DNA from 3 places in the Streptomyces sp. NPDC059224 genome. Region 2 is predicted to be linked to each of the others. Evidence: riboswitches for the same ligand, from Rfam matches in the RefSeq annotation. Region 2 holds a riboswitch; each other region holds the start of a gene.
The links. A riboswitch is a leader RNA that binds a small molecule or an ion and turns the genes downstream of it on or off. The one in region 2 is predicted to bind thiamine pyrophosphate.

Region 1: linked by a shared signal. The riboswitch ahead of thiO (glycine oxidase ThiO) and the one ahead of thiC (phosphomethylpyrimidine synthase ThiC) in region 2 are both predicted to bind thiamine pyrophosphate.
Region 3: linked by a shared signal. The riboswitch ahead of ACFXI4_RS26675 (thiamine ABC transporter substrate binding subunit) and the one ahead of thiC (phosphomethylpyrimidine synthase ThiC) in region 2 are both predicted to bind thiamine pyrophosphate.

Annotation. Positions count from the first base shown of each region.
Region 1 is NZ_JBHZAN010000009.1:97,556-101,632, forward strand. Features, by position in the region: gene metF (methylenetetrahydrofolate reductase [NAD(P)H]) at 1-92, opposite strand, end outside; gene thiE (thiamine phosphate synthase) at 208-858, opposite strand; gene ACFXI4_RS11710 (Rv2175c family DNA-binding protein) at 893-1,258, opposite strand; gene ACFXI4_RS11715 (NAD(P)/FAD-dependent oxidoreductase) at 1,344-2,582, opposite strand; TPP riboswitch at 2,712-2,823, shown strand; gene thiO (glycine oxidase ThiO) at 2,821-3,990, shown strand; gene thiS (sulfur carrier protein ThiS) at 3,987-4,077, shown strand, end outside.
Region 2 is NZ_JBHZAN010000013.1:175,782-179,858, reverse strand. Features, by position in the region: gene ACFXI4_RS16365 (YibE/F family protein) at 1-896, opposite strand, end outside; TPP riboswitch at 968-1,145, shown strand; gene thiC (phosphomethylpyrimidine synthase ThiC) at 1,138-2,958, shown strand; gene ACFXI4_RS16355 (DUF4241 domain-containing protein) at 3,231-4,077, shown strand, end outside.
Region 3 is NZ_JBHZAN010000024.1:121,647-125,723, forward strand. Features, by position in the region: gene ACFXI4_RS26665 (PP2C family protein-serine/threonine phosphatase) at 1-552, opposite strand, end outside; gene rlmN (23S rRNA (adenine(2503)-C(2))-methyltransferase RlmN) at 892-1,998, shown strand; TPP riboswitch at 2,016-2,123, shown strand; gene ACFXI4_RS26675 (thiamine ABC transporter substrate binding subunit) at 2,200-3,270, shown strand; gene ACFXI4_RS26680 (ABC transporter permease) at 3,306-4,077, shown strand, end outside.

The DNA of each region.
Region 1 (4,077 bases), on a different contig from region 2:
AACTCGAACGAGTACGTGGTCTTGCCGGAGGCGAGCATGTCACGCACGGTGCGTGCGCGGTCAGTCCTGGTGGATGCGGTTCCGAGGGCCATACCCGCAGGTTAGTCAGGGGCGGACGGTCACCCAACCGGACTCCGGAGATTTACCCCGGATTGTCGGCCCCGTGTCCGGATACTGGACAAGTTTCCGGACGCCCGTGTCGGACGGCTAGCCGACCGACCGCAGTCGCTTCGCGAATTCGGCGGCCGCGGCGCCCGGGTCGTCGGCCGCGGTGAGCGCGCGGACCACGACCACCCGGCGGGCGCCGGCGTCCAGCACCTGGTCGAGGTTGTCCAGGTCGATGCCGCCGATCGCGAACCAGGGACGGTCGGTGCCCAGCGCGGCGGTGTACCGCACCAGGCCGAGGCCTGGTGCGGGGCGGCCGGGCTTGGTGGGAGTGGGCCAGCAGGGGCCGGTGCAGAAGTAGTCCACGCCGTCCTGGACGGCGGCCGCGGCGGCCTCGGACTCGGCGTGCGTGGAGCGGCCGACCAGGACGTCCGGGCCGAGGATCGCCCGGGCGGCCGGGACCGGCAGGTCCCCCTGGCCGAGGTGGAGCACATCGGCGCCGGCCGCGTGGGCCACGTCCGCGCGGTCGTTGACCGCGAGCAGTTTGCCGTGCCGGGCGCAGGCGTCGGCGAACACGGCGAGGTGCTCCAGCTCCTCGGCGGCCTCCATGCCCTTGTCGCGCAGCTGCACGATGTCGACACCGCCCGCCAGGACCGCGTCCAGGAAACCGGCGAGGTCACCCTGCTCCTTACGGGCGTCCGTGCACAGGTAGAGACGGGCGTCGGCCAGCTGGGCGCGGGCGGTGTCGGTCATTCGGTGTCCCCCGTTGTGTCGGTACCGGCTCGGCTCAGACGGCGAGCGCCTGGGCGCGGCGCTTCACCTCCGTGCCGCGATTCTCGCTGAGCGCCTGCGCGGGGGTGCCGGGCAGGGTCTCGTCGGGCGTGAAGAGCCACTCCAGAATCTCTTCGTCCGTGAAGCCGTCGTCCCGCAGGAGCGTCAGGGTTCCGGACAGGCCCTTGACGACCTTGTCCCCGTCGATGAAGGCGGCGGGGACGTGCAGTGCCCTGTTCTCACCACGGCGGACGGCGATGAGCTGGCCCTCCTTGACCAGCTGCCGCACGCGCGTCACCTCGACGTCCAGCATCTCTGCGATGTCGGGGACGGTGAGCCAGGCGGGGACGAGAGCATCGGTCTTTGCGTCAATCTCGGTCACAGGGTCAAGGGTAGGCGTTTCGGCGGGTGGGGTGCGATCGGTGGCCGTTCGGCCGCGGCCTGTCGCGCCGTCCCCCCCAGCGCCTCTAGAGGGGCTCCGCAGTCGCGTTCTTCAGAGGGCGGGCCGGGTCTGACAACGCCTCGGCGTCCATCCGGCGCCCCGCCTCGATCAGGCGGCGGCCCTGCGCCAGGTCGCGCGGGCGGCCCACCGCCAGCAGAGCGACCAGGCGGTTCTCGCGGAGCCAGCACACGCTCCAGGACGGGCCGGACGGGTCGCCGCGCCAGATCATGCGGTCGGCGACGGCGTGGTGGCCGGCGTACTGCACGAAGCGGCCGAACTGCTCCGACCAGAAGTACGGCACCGGGTCGTAGACCGCGTCCGACTCGCCGAGGATGCCCGCGGCCACCGTGCGCGGGCCCTGGAGGGCGTTGTCCCAGTGGTGGACCAGCAGGCGTTCGCCGTAGCGGCCGGAGGGGAAGGAGGCGCAGTCGCCGACCGCGTAGACGTCCGGGACGCCGGTGCGCAGCCGGTCGTCGGCGAGCACCTCGCCGTGCCGGCCCAGGCCGATGCCGGAGCCGGCCAGCCAGGCGGTGGCGGGGCGGGCTCCGATGCCGACCACGACGGCACCCGCGGGCACCCGCGAGCCGTCGTCGAGCACCACCGCGCCGGGCTCGACCCGCGCCACGCGCGCGTGCGTGCGCAGCTCGGCGCCGCTGTCGGCGTACCAGCCGGTCATCGGCGCGGCCACCTCGGCCGGGAGCGCTCCCGCGAGCGGGCGGTCGGCGGCCTCCACGACGGTCACCGCGCAGCCCGCCTCCCGCGCGGCGGTGGCGAACTCGGCGCCGATCCAGCCCGCGCCGACCACCACGATGTCGTGCTGCCGGGCGAGCACGGGCCGCAGCCGCTCGGCGTCGTCCAGGGTGCGCAGCAGATGGACGCCGGGCACGCCCTCGGTGCCGGGCAGCGTGATCGGCTCGGCGCCGGTGGCGAGCACCAGGACGTCGTACGGCACCGGTCCGGCCTCGGTGTCCAGCTCGCGGTCGGCGGGGCGCACGCCGAGGGCGTCGCGGCCCAGCGCCAGCTCGATGCCGAGCGCCTCGAAGTCGACCTCGAAGGCAGAGCCCTCCGCCTTGCCGAGCAGCACCGCCTTGGAGAGCGGCGGCCGGTCGTAGGGCTGGTGCGGCTCGGCCCCGATCAGGGTGACGCTGCCGGTGAAGCCCTGTTCGCGCAGGGCCACGGCGGTCTGCACCCCGGCCATGCCGGCGCCGACGACGACCACGCGCCGCGTCGGTGACGTGCCTCGTCGCTGCGTCTGCTCGCTCACCTGATCACCATAGACAAGAACGATAGACAACTGACAAAGAGTCAGTCAGGGGGCGTGCTGGGTGACCTGTTCCACACCACCCGGGCAGGCCGTCCTACCGGGGCGGAGCCGCGCGGGCTAGGGTGGCCGGGAAGCACACGCGGGAGCCCGGACGCACCGGGCTGAGAGGGAGGCTGGCGGCCTCCGACCGTACGAACCTGATCCGGGTCATGCCGGCGAAGGGAGGGGCTGGACGCCCATGTCCGCACATACGTCCGACGTCCTCGTCATCGGGGGCGGAATCATCGGCCTGGTCACGGCCTGGCGGTCCGCGCAGCGCGGGCTCGTCACCGCCGTGGCCGACCCCGAGCCCGGCGGCGGGGCCGCGCAGGTCGCGGCGGGGATGCTGGCCGCGGTCACCGAACTGCACTACGGCGAGCAGACCCTGCTGGGGCTGAACCTCACCTCCGCCCGCCGCTACCCCGACTTCGCCGCCGAGCTCACCGAGCTCACCGGCCACGACCTCGGCTACCGGCGCTGCGGCACACTCGCGGTCGCGCTGGACGCCGACGACCGGGCGCACCTGCGCGAGCTGCACGCCCTCCAGCAGCGGTCGGGGCTGGACTCCGAGTGGCTGTCCGGGCGGGAGTGCCGGCGTCTGGAGCCGATGCTCGCGCCGGGTGTGCGCGGCGGGCTGCGGGTCGACGGCGACCACCAGATCGACCCGCGCCGGCTGGCGGCCGCGCTGGTGGCCGCGTGCGAGCGGGCCGGGGTGGTCTTCCACCGCGACTGGGCCGAGCGCCTGGAGGTGGTGCGGGAGCGGGCCACCGGCGCCGTCACGCGCGCGGGCGACCTGCTGGCCGCGGACCGGGTGGTGCTCGCCGCCGGCAGCCTGAGCGGGCGGCTGGCGGGGGTCCCGGAGGACGTGCTGCCGCCGGTGCGGCCCGTGAAGGGGCAGGTGCTGCGGCTGACCGTGCCCGCGGCGTACGCGCCGTTCCTCAGCAGGACCGTACGGGCCGTGGTGCGCGGTGGCCATCTCTACCTGGTGCCCCGGGAGAACGGCGAGCTGGTCGTGGGGGCGACCAGCGAGGAGCTGGGCTGGGACACCACGGTCACCGCGGGGGGCGTGTACGAGCTGCTGCGCGACGCGCACGAGCTGGTGCCCGGCATCACCGAGCTGCCGCTGACCGAGACCCGGGCCGGGCTGCGCCCCGGCTCCCCCGACAACGCGCCGCTGCTCGGGCCGACCCGCCTGGACGGGCTGCTGCTGGCCACCGGTCACCACCGCAACGGGGTGCTGCTCACACCGGTCACGGGGGACGTGATGGCGGAGCTGCTGACCGGCGGTGAGCTGCCCGAAGCCGTCCGTCCCTTCACGCCGAAGCGTTTCGGCCCCGTCCCCGGCGCACTCCTGGAGCAGACCGCATGAACATCTCCGTCAACGGGGAGCGCCGGGAGGTCACCCCGGGCACCGCTCTCGACACGCTCGTGAAGTCCCTGACGGCCGCGCCGTCGG
Region 2 (4,077 bases):
GCACTCGACCCGACCACCGCCACCAGCAGCGGATTCGAGCCCTGCAGGATGGCCGGCAGGATGAAGAGCGTCAGCACCATGAAGCTGACGGCTAGTGCGACGAGCGCCATCACACCGCGCAGCCGGCCCACCACGACGACGGCGAGCGCGAAGATCCCGGCCAGCAGCGCCATCGGGAACTTCCGGTTCACATCGGTGACCGAGTACTGCAGGTCCTTGGGCGCCGAGGGCTCGTAGGCGACCACGACCCTCTCGCCCTCGTCCAGCTGACGTGACTGGTCGGGCTGGACGATCTCGGTGAACGTACGGCCCTTGTCCTTGCCGGTGTCGACTCGGACCGTGGCCTTCTTGCAGGTGCCGTCCTCCTCCTGCTTCCCCGAGTTGCCCTCCTCGGCGGAGGTGTCGCCGGTCGAGCCGCCCCCGGAGGCGTTGACCGACTTGCAGCTGACCGAGACGACCTCGGTGACGGTGGCCTGCTGTGTCTGGCGGTCGAAGCCGACACCGGTGCGTTCGTGCGACGGGGCGCCACCGGGCCACAGCACCACGAGGCCGACCACGACCGCGGCGGTGAAGGGGATCAGGATCGCCGCGATGACCTTGCGCAGATGCTGGGAGACGGGCGCGGCGGGCCCATGGCTGTGGCTGTGCGAGTGCCCGTGTCCGCCGCCTGGCCCGGAGCCGCCCTGACCGGGTCCCTGGCCGGGTCCCTCACCGGGCGGGTGGCCGTGGGCATGGCCGTCCTCGTGACCGTGGGCGTGTCCCTGGCCGTACGGGTGGCTCTGCCCGTGGTCGTGTCCGGCACCGTCGCCCCCGTGGCCGGTTCCGCCGCCCTGCGCGGCGCCGTTGCCGCGCCTCGGGTCGGGGGGCGGGTAGGGGTGCTGCTGTGTCGTGGTCACCGCCAGATCATCGCAAGAACGGCAGGGGCCCTCTGTTCACCGCGCCCGAATTGACGCTAGCGTGGAGGCACCTTTGCACACGCGGGAGCTCGGAGCACCGGGCTGAGAGGGCGCTGACCTCCGTATTCGCGATGTTTCACGTGGAACGAGCAATGTTCCACAGGAAACGCCGCCCGACGGAAGCCGCTGCGTCGACCGCCGAACCTGTTACCGGGTAATGCCGGCGTAGGGAGTAGGTCTCATGACCAACAAGGACGTACGCACGCCTGCCTCCAGCCAGGACGAACAGCCCATTGCGGGTGAACCGTCCAGGGAGGCCGGGAAGTCCATCGGCTGGCACAAGGGGTATGTCGAGGGCTCGCGCCCCGACCTTCGGGTGCCGGTCCGTCAGGTGCATCTCACCAACGGGCAGTCGGTCACGCTCTACGACACCTCCGGTCCGTACACCGATCCGGCCGTCGAGACCGACGTCCGCAGGGGCCTGTCGCCGCTGCGGGAGAACTGGATCATCGGCCGGGGGGACACCGCGGAGTACGCGGGCCGCCCCGTCCGCCCCGAGGACGACGGGATCAAGCACACCTCGCCGCGGGGCGGGCTGCGCAACCTGGACGCGGTCTTCCCCGGCCGCCCCCGCCAGCCGCGTCGCAGCCGGGACGGCGAGGCGGTCACGCAACTGGCGTACGCCCGCCGGGGCGAGGTCACCCCGGAGATGGAGTACGTGGCCATCCGCGAGAACGTCTCCCCCGAGGTCGTCCGTGAGGAGATCGCGGCGGGACGGGCCGTGCTGCCGGCCAACGTCAACCACCCGGAGATCGAGCCGATGATCATCGGCAAGCGGTTCCTGGTGAAGGTCAACGCCAACATCGGCAACTCGGCGGTGACCTCCTCGATCGAGGAGGAGGTGGAGAAGATGACCTGGGCGACCCGCTGGGGCGCCGACACGGTCATGGATCTGTCCACCGGGCGCAACATCCACACCACCCGCGAGTGGGTGCTGCGCAACTCCCCCGTCCCCATCGGCACGGTGCCGCTCTACCAGGCTCTGGAGAAGGCCGACGGCAGGGCCGAGGAGCTGACCTGGGAGATCTACAAGGACACGGTGATCGAACAGGCCGAGCAGGGTGTGGACTACATGACCGTCCACGCGGGTGTGCGGCTGCCGTACGTGCCGCTCACCGCCAACCGCAAGACCGGTATCGTCTCGCGCGGCGGCTCGATCATGGCGGCCTGGTGTCTGGCGCACCACAAGGAATCGTTCCTGTACGAGAACTTCGAGGAACTCTGCGAGATCCTCGCCGCCTACGACGTCACGTACTCGCTGGGCGACGGCCTGCGCCCCGGCTCGATCGCGGACGCCAATGACGAGGCCCAGTTCGCTGAGTTGCGCACGCTCGGGGAACTCAACCGCATCGCCAGGCGTTTCCACGTACAGACGATGATCGAGGGCCCGGGCCACGTCCCGATGCACAAGATCAAGGAGAACATCGACCTTCAGCAGGAGATCTGCGATGAAGCTCCGTTCTATACGCTCGGTCCGCTGACCACGGACGTCGCGCCGGCGTACGACCACATCACCTCCGGCATCGGTGCCGCGATGATCGCCTGGTGGGGTACGGCGATGCTGTGCTACGTCACGCCCAAGGAGCACCTGGGCCTGCCCAACCGGGACGACGTCAAGACCGGCGTGATCACCTACAAGATCGCCGCCCACGCGGCCGACCTCGCCAAGGGGCACCCCGGCGCGCAGGAATGGGACGACGCGCTGTCCGATGCCCGCTTCGAGTTCCGGTGGGAGGACCAGTTCAACCTCGCCCTGGACCCGGACACCGCCCGTGAGTTCCACGACGAGACGCTCCCGGCGGAGCCGGCGAAGACGGCCCACTTCTGCTCGATGTGCGGGCCGAAGTTCTGCTCGATGAAGATCAGTCAAAGCATCACAGAGCGGTTCGGTGGTGCGGCGGCCGAGGGGGCGTCACCGGAGGAGGTCGCGGAGGGGATGCTCCAGAAGTCGAAGGAGTTCGCGGCCGGCGGGAACCGGGTGTACCTGCCGCTCGCCGACTGACCTCCGGGCGGTGCCCGCGGTCGGCTGATCCGGGCACCGCCTGTCGCACCGCTCATCCACGACCGCCCTCGGCCGCTGTCACATGCCACGCCTATGGTTCCTCGAAACAGCGGGAGCATGATCGGTGCAGTTCGGGAGGCATGATGCGCGATGTCGATCAGACGGTGAACGTGTCCTTCGCGGAGGGATGGGACCTTGTCTCCCGGACCGTGGTCCACCCGCTCTCGCGTTCCGAGGCCGGGACACGGGACCGTGCGGGGAAGCCCTATGTGATGGTGCACTGGCTGGAGGGCCATGCCTCACCGGTCGAGGTGCACCTGGTGGCCTGGGGCGATTCTCACGTGGGCGCATGGGCCTACGACGATCAGGATCGGCGGACCATGGAGGGGGACTGGCGCCTGCTGGAACCCGGGCGCCTGTTCCTGCGCCACCTCGGGGGATGGCGCTATGACACCGAGGAGCAGGCCGAGTTCGCTCCCGAAGCCGGGCGCACCTATGTGGATCTTTTTCCGAACGGAAAGGGGCGCAGGGTGAGCGAGCCGGAAGGGGACAGAGGACCGTCACGCCACATGCTCGCGGACATTCCCGAAGAGAAGCGATGGCGTGCGAGAGAGGCGTTCGGTGTATACGGGGTCAGGCAGTTGCTCCTGTCGCAGCCGTTGCCGTCGGGACGGCAGCCGGAGTTCTCGGACGCTACCGAGAGCGAGACCGACGCCTGGCGCGCACACCGTGTCGTCGATGGCCGTCCTTCCCCCTGGTCGCCTCCGCGTCCGGCCCGACCAGCCCATCTCGACGAGTTGTTCGAGCCGGGTACACGTATCGCGACGAGCTTCGAGCCGGAGATGACGGTCAGCACGATCCGGGACATCGCGGCCCTTCGCCTGCCCAGCGGCAGGCTGGTCGTCGCGGATCCGCTCACCGGGGGCCACGGCGCCGGCCGCGAGCTGTCCGAGCGGATCCCTCCGGACGAGTACCTCCTGCAGGCTGCTGTGGTTGCCTACGAAAGGAGGTACGAGGACATGCGCACCCCTGTGAAGGAGGATGTCGCCGTCCGTCTCCTGCTGGGGGAAGAGCCGGCCGCTTCGTGGGAGCTGGCGTTGGCGGAGGAGGACGACGTCA
Region 3 (4,077 bases), on a different contig from region 2:
GGGCGGAACGGGGAGCATGGCGCGCTGCAGGGCGAGGGCGACCTCACGCTCACGGGCATGGGCGCGACGCAGGCGCTCGTTCACTTCGTGCAGCTGCCGCATCCGGCTGAAGAGCTCGGCCTCGAGCCGGCGTGAGCCGTCCGGCCGGCTGGTGGCGCGCAGGAGTTCAGTGACTTCCTCGACGCGGTGGATCACCAGGGCGATGTGGCCGTCGGGCGCGAAGAGGGGCGCGTTGACCGAGCTCCAGTAGCGTTCCTCCCAATGGCCGGGGCGCTGCGCGGATTCCACGTCGTAGCGCTGCAGGTCCATGTCGATCTCGCGGTTGGCCAGGACCGCGCGCAGGGATGTCTCCAGGTGGCGGGCGCTGGAGGCTGCCGGGTCCTGCGGGCTGCCGGGGAAGGCGTCGAAGAGGTAGCGGCCCACCACCTGGTCGCGGCTGCGTCCGGCCTGGCGCAGCCACGCGAGGTTGGCGTCGGCGAAGACCAGATCGGGAGTCAGCAGAGCGACTGCGCCCGGCAGTGCCTGGAACACTGCCGCGTAGTCGATATTCATGGATGCAGGATATGGATGAATGGTGTGATTCACGCTTACCGGCGTCCTCCTGACGGAGACCCGGGCCTTTCTCTGCCGGCGGCAGCCCGGTCAGGAAGCCAAGGCCCTGGTTACCGCAAGCCAAGGCCCTGGTGGACGGGGAGGTCCTCCGGCGCACCGCCCGCAACCGTCAGGTCAAGGGCCGGCTCGGTGAGTGGCCGACAGCCGACGAGCGATCTCCGCCGGGCCGTCCCTGGGTCGTCCCGTGCCGCTCGGCGATGACAGGTGACCCTGCCGACGGCAGGCGTGGCGAGCGCCCGCCCCAGGTCACCCGATTGGATCTGCGACACTGGTAGCGCCATGCCTAAGCCCGGAGAACTTACCTTTGTCGCGCCGCGCGGAGCCAAGAAGCCGCCGCGGCATCTCGCCGACCTCACGCCCGCCGAGCGCAAGGACGCGGTGGCCGAGATCGGTGAGAAGCCGTTCCGCGCCAAGCAGCTCTCGCAGCACTACTTCGCGCGGTACACGCACGAGCCCGAGCAGTGGACGGACATTCCGGCCGGCTCCCGGGACCGGCTGCGGGACGCGTTGTTCCCCGAGCTGATGACCGTCGTGCGGCATCTGTCGACCGACGAGGGGACGACACGCAAGACGCTGTGGCGGCTGTTCGACGGCACGCTCGTGGAGTCCGTGCTGATGCGCTACCCGGACCGGGTGACCATGTGCATCAGCTCACAGGCGGGGTGCGGGATGAACTGCCCGTTCTGCGCGACCGGCCAGGCGGGCCTGGACCGGAACCTGTCCGCCGCCGAGATCGTCCACCAGATCGTGGACGGGATGCGGGCGCTCAGGGACGGGGACGTGCCGGGCGGCCCGGCGCGGCTCTCCAACATCGTGTTCATGGGCATGGGCGAGCCCCTCGCCAACTACAAGCGCGTCGTCACCGCCATCCGCGCGCTGACCGACCCGGCCCCGGACGGCCTGGGCCTGTCCCAGCGCGGGATCACCGTGTCGACGGTCGGGCTCGTGCCGGCCATCCACCGGTTCGCCGACGAGGGCCTCAAGTGCCGGCTGGCGATCTCCCTGCACGCCCCCGACGACGAACTGCGCGACACCCTGGTCCCCGTGAACACCCGGTGGAAGGTGCGCGAGGTCCTCGACGCGGGGTTCGAGTACGTCGAGAAGAGCGGGCGTCGGCTGTCGATCGAGTACGCCCTCATCCGGGACATCAACGACCAGGCGTGGCGGGGCGACCGGCTGGGCCGCCTGCTCAAGGGCAAGCCCGTGCACGTCAACCTCATCCCGCTGAACCCGACACCGGGCTCGAAGTGGACCGCCTCCCGGCCCGAGGACGAGAAGGCGTTCGTCGAGGCGATCGCCGCGCACGGTGTGCCCGTCACCGTCCGGGACACCCGCGGGCAGGAGATCGACGGGGCATGCGGTCAGCTCGCGGCGACCGAGCGGTAGGATCGGGACACATTTTCATATTCCGACAGGGGAGCGCCACAGCGCTGAGAGTGCGGCAATCGGGCCGCAGACCCTCTGAACCTCGCCCAGGTCATTCTGGGTAGGAAGTTCGGTCATCACTCAAGCTGTTGTGCCCTGCCCGGGTGGTTCCACCGGGTGGGGCCGCGTCTCTTCCTGGTCCACCCCAGGAGGAAAACACCAGTGCACACCAAGACCTTCTTGGCCGCGGCCGTCGGGCTCGGTCTCGTCACGCTGTCCGCGTGCGGGTCGTCCTCCGGCGATGCCGCGGACTCCAGGACCGTCACCCTGGTCAGCCACGACTCGTGGGCCGTCTCCAAGAACGTGCTCCAGGACTTCGAGAAGCGGTCCGGCTACAAGGTGCACGTCCTCAAGGACGGCGACGCAGGTCAGGCCGTCAACAAGGCCGTCCTCACCAAGGACAACCCGCAGGGCGACGTCTTCTTCGGCGTCGACAACACCCTGCTGTCCAGGGCCCTCGACAACGGGCTCTTCCAGCCGTACGAGGCCAAGGGGCTGGACCGGGTCGGCGCCGGCTACCAGCTCGACGCCGCCAAGCACCGGGTCACGCCCGTCGACTACGGCGACATCTGCGTCAACTACGACAAGGCCTACTTCAGCGAGCACAGGCTGACCCCGCCCGCCTCCTACGCCGACCTCGTCAAGCCGCAGTACAAGAACCTCCTCGTCACGGAGAACGCGGCCACCTCCTCGCCGGGCCTGGGATTCCTGCTCGGCAGCGCCGCCCAGTACGGCGACGGCGGATGGCAGGGCTACTGGAAGAAGCTCAAGGACAACGGCGTCAAGGTCGTCGACGGCTGGGAGCAGGCCTACAACGAGGAGTTCTCCGGCTCGGCCGGCGGGAAGAAGGCCAAGGGCGACCGGCCGCTCGTCGTGTCGTACGCCTCCTCCCCGCCCGCCGAGGTCATCTACGGCGACCCGAAGCCGAGCACCGCGCCCACCGGCGTCGCGACCGGCACCTGCTTCCGGCAGATCGAGTTCGCCGGGCTGCTGAGCAACGCCGGGAACACCAAGGGCGGCAAGGCGCTCATCGACTTCCTGGTCTCCAAGGAGTTCCAGGAGGACATGCCGTTGAACATGTTCGTGTATCCGGTCCTCAAGGGGGCGGCCGTGCCCGCCGAGTTCACGAAGTACGGGCCCGCCGCCCAGGACCCCGAGACCATGGCGCCCGAGAAGATCGCCGCCAACCGTGACCAGTGGGTCAAGACGTGGACCTCACTCGTACTCAAGTAGCGGGCGGGCGCGGCAGCGCGGCGCGGCTCGGCCTGATGGCCGTGCCCGTCGCGTTCTTCGCCGTCTTCTTCGCCTGGCCGGTCGCGGCGATCGTCACGCGCGGGCTGAAGACCGACGGGGGGTGGCGGCTCGGGCGGATCGCCGATGTCGTCGGCCAGTCGGACATCCGGCACGTCCTGTGGTTCACCACCTGGCAGGCGCTCGCCTCCACCGGGCTCACCCTGCTGGTGGCGCTGCCGGCCGCCTATGTCTTCGCCCGCCTGGACTTTCCGGGCAGACAGGTACTGCGGGCCGTGGTGACGGTGCCCTTCGTGCTGCCGACGGTGGTGGTCGGTACGGCGTTCCTGGCGCTGGTCGGCCGCGGCGGCCTGCTGGACGAGCTGTGGGGCGTACGACTGGACACCACTGTCTGGGCGATCCTGGTCGCGCACGTCTTCTTCAACTACGCGGTCGTCGTACGGACCGTGGGCGGACTGTGGGCGCAACTGGACCCGCGGCAGGAGGAAGCCGCGCGGATGCTGGGCGTCTCGCCGTTCGGCGCCTGGCGGAAGGTCACCCTGCCGGCGCTGGCGCCCGCCGTGGCCGCCGCCGCGCTGATGGTCTTCCTGTTCACCTTCACGTCCTTCGGTGTGGTGCAGATCCTCGGCGGACCGACCTTCTCCACCCTCGAAGTGGAGATCTACCGGCAGACCTCCGAGATCTTCGACCTCGCCACGGCCGCCGTCCTGACGATCGTGCAGTTCGTGGCGGTCGGCGCGATCCTCGCCGTGCACGCGTGGACGGTACGGCGGCGGGAGAGTGCGCTGC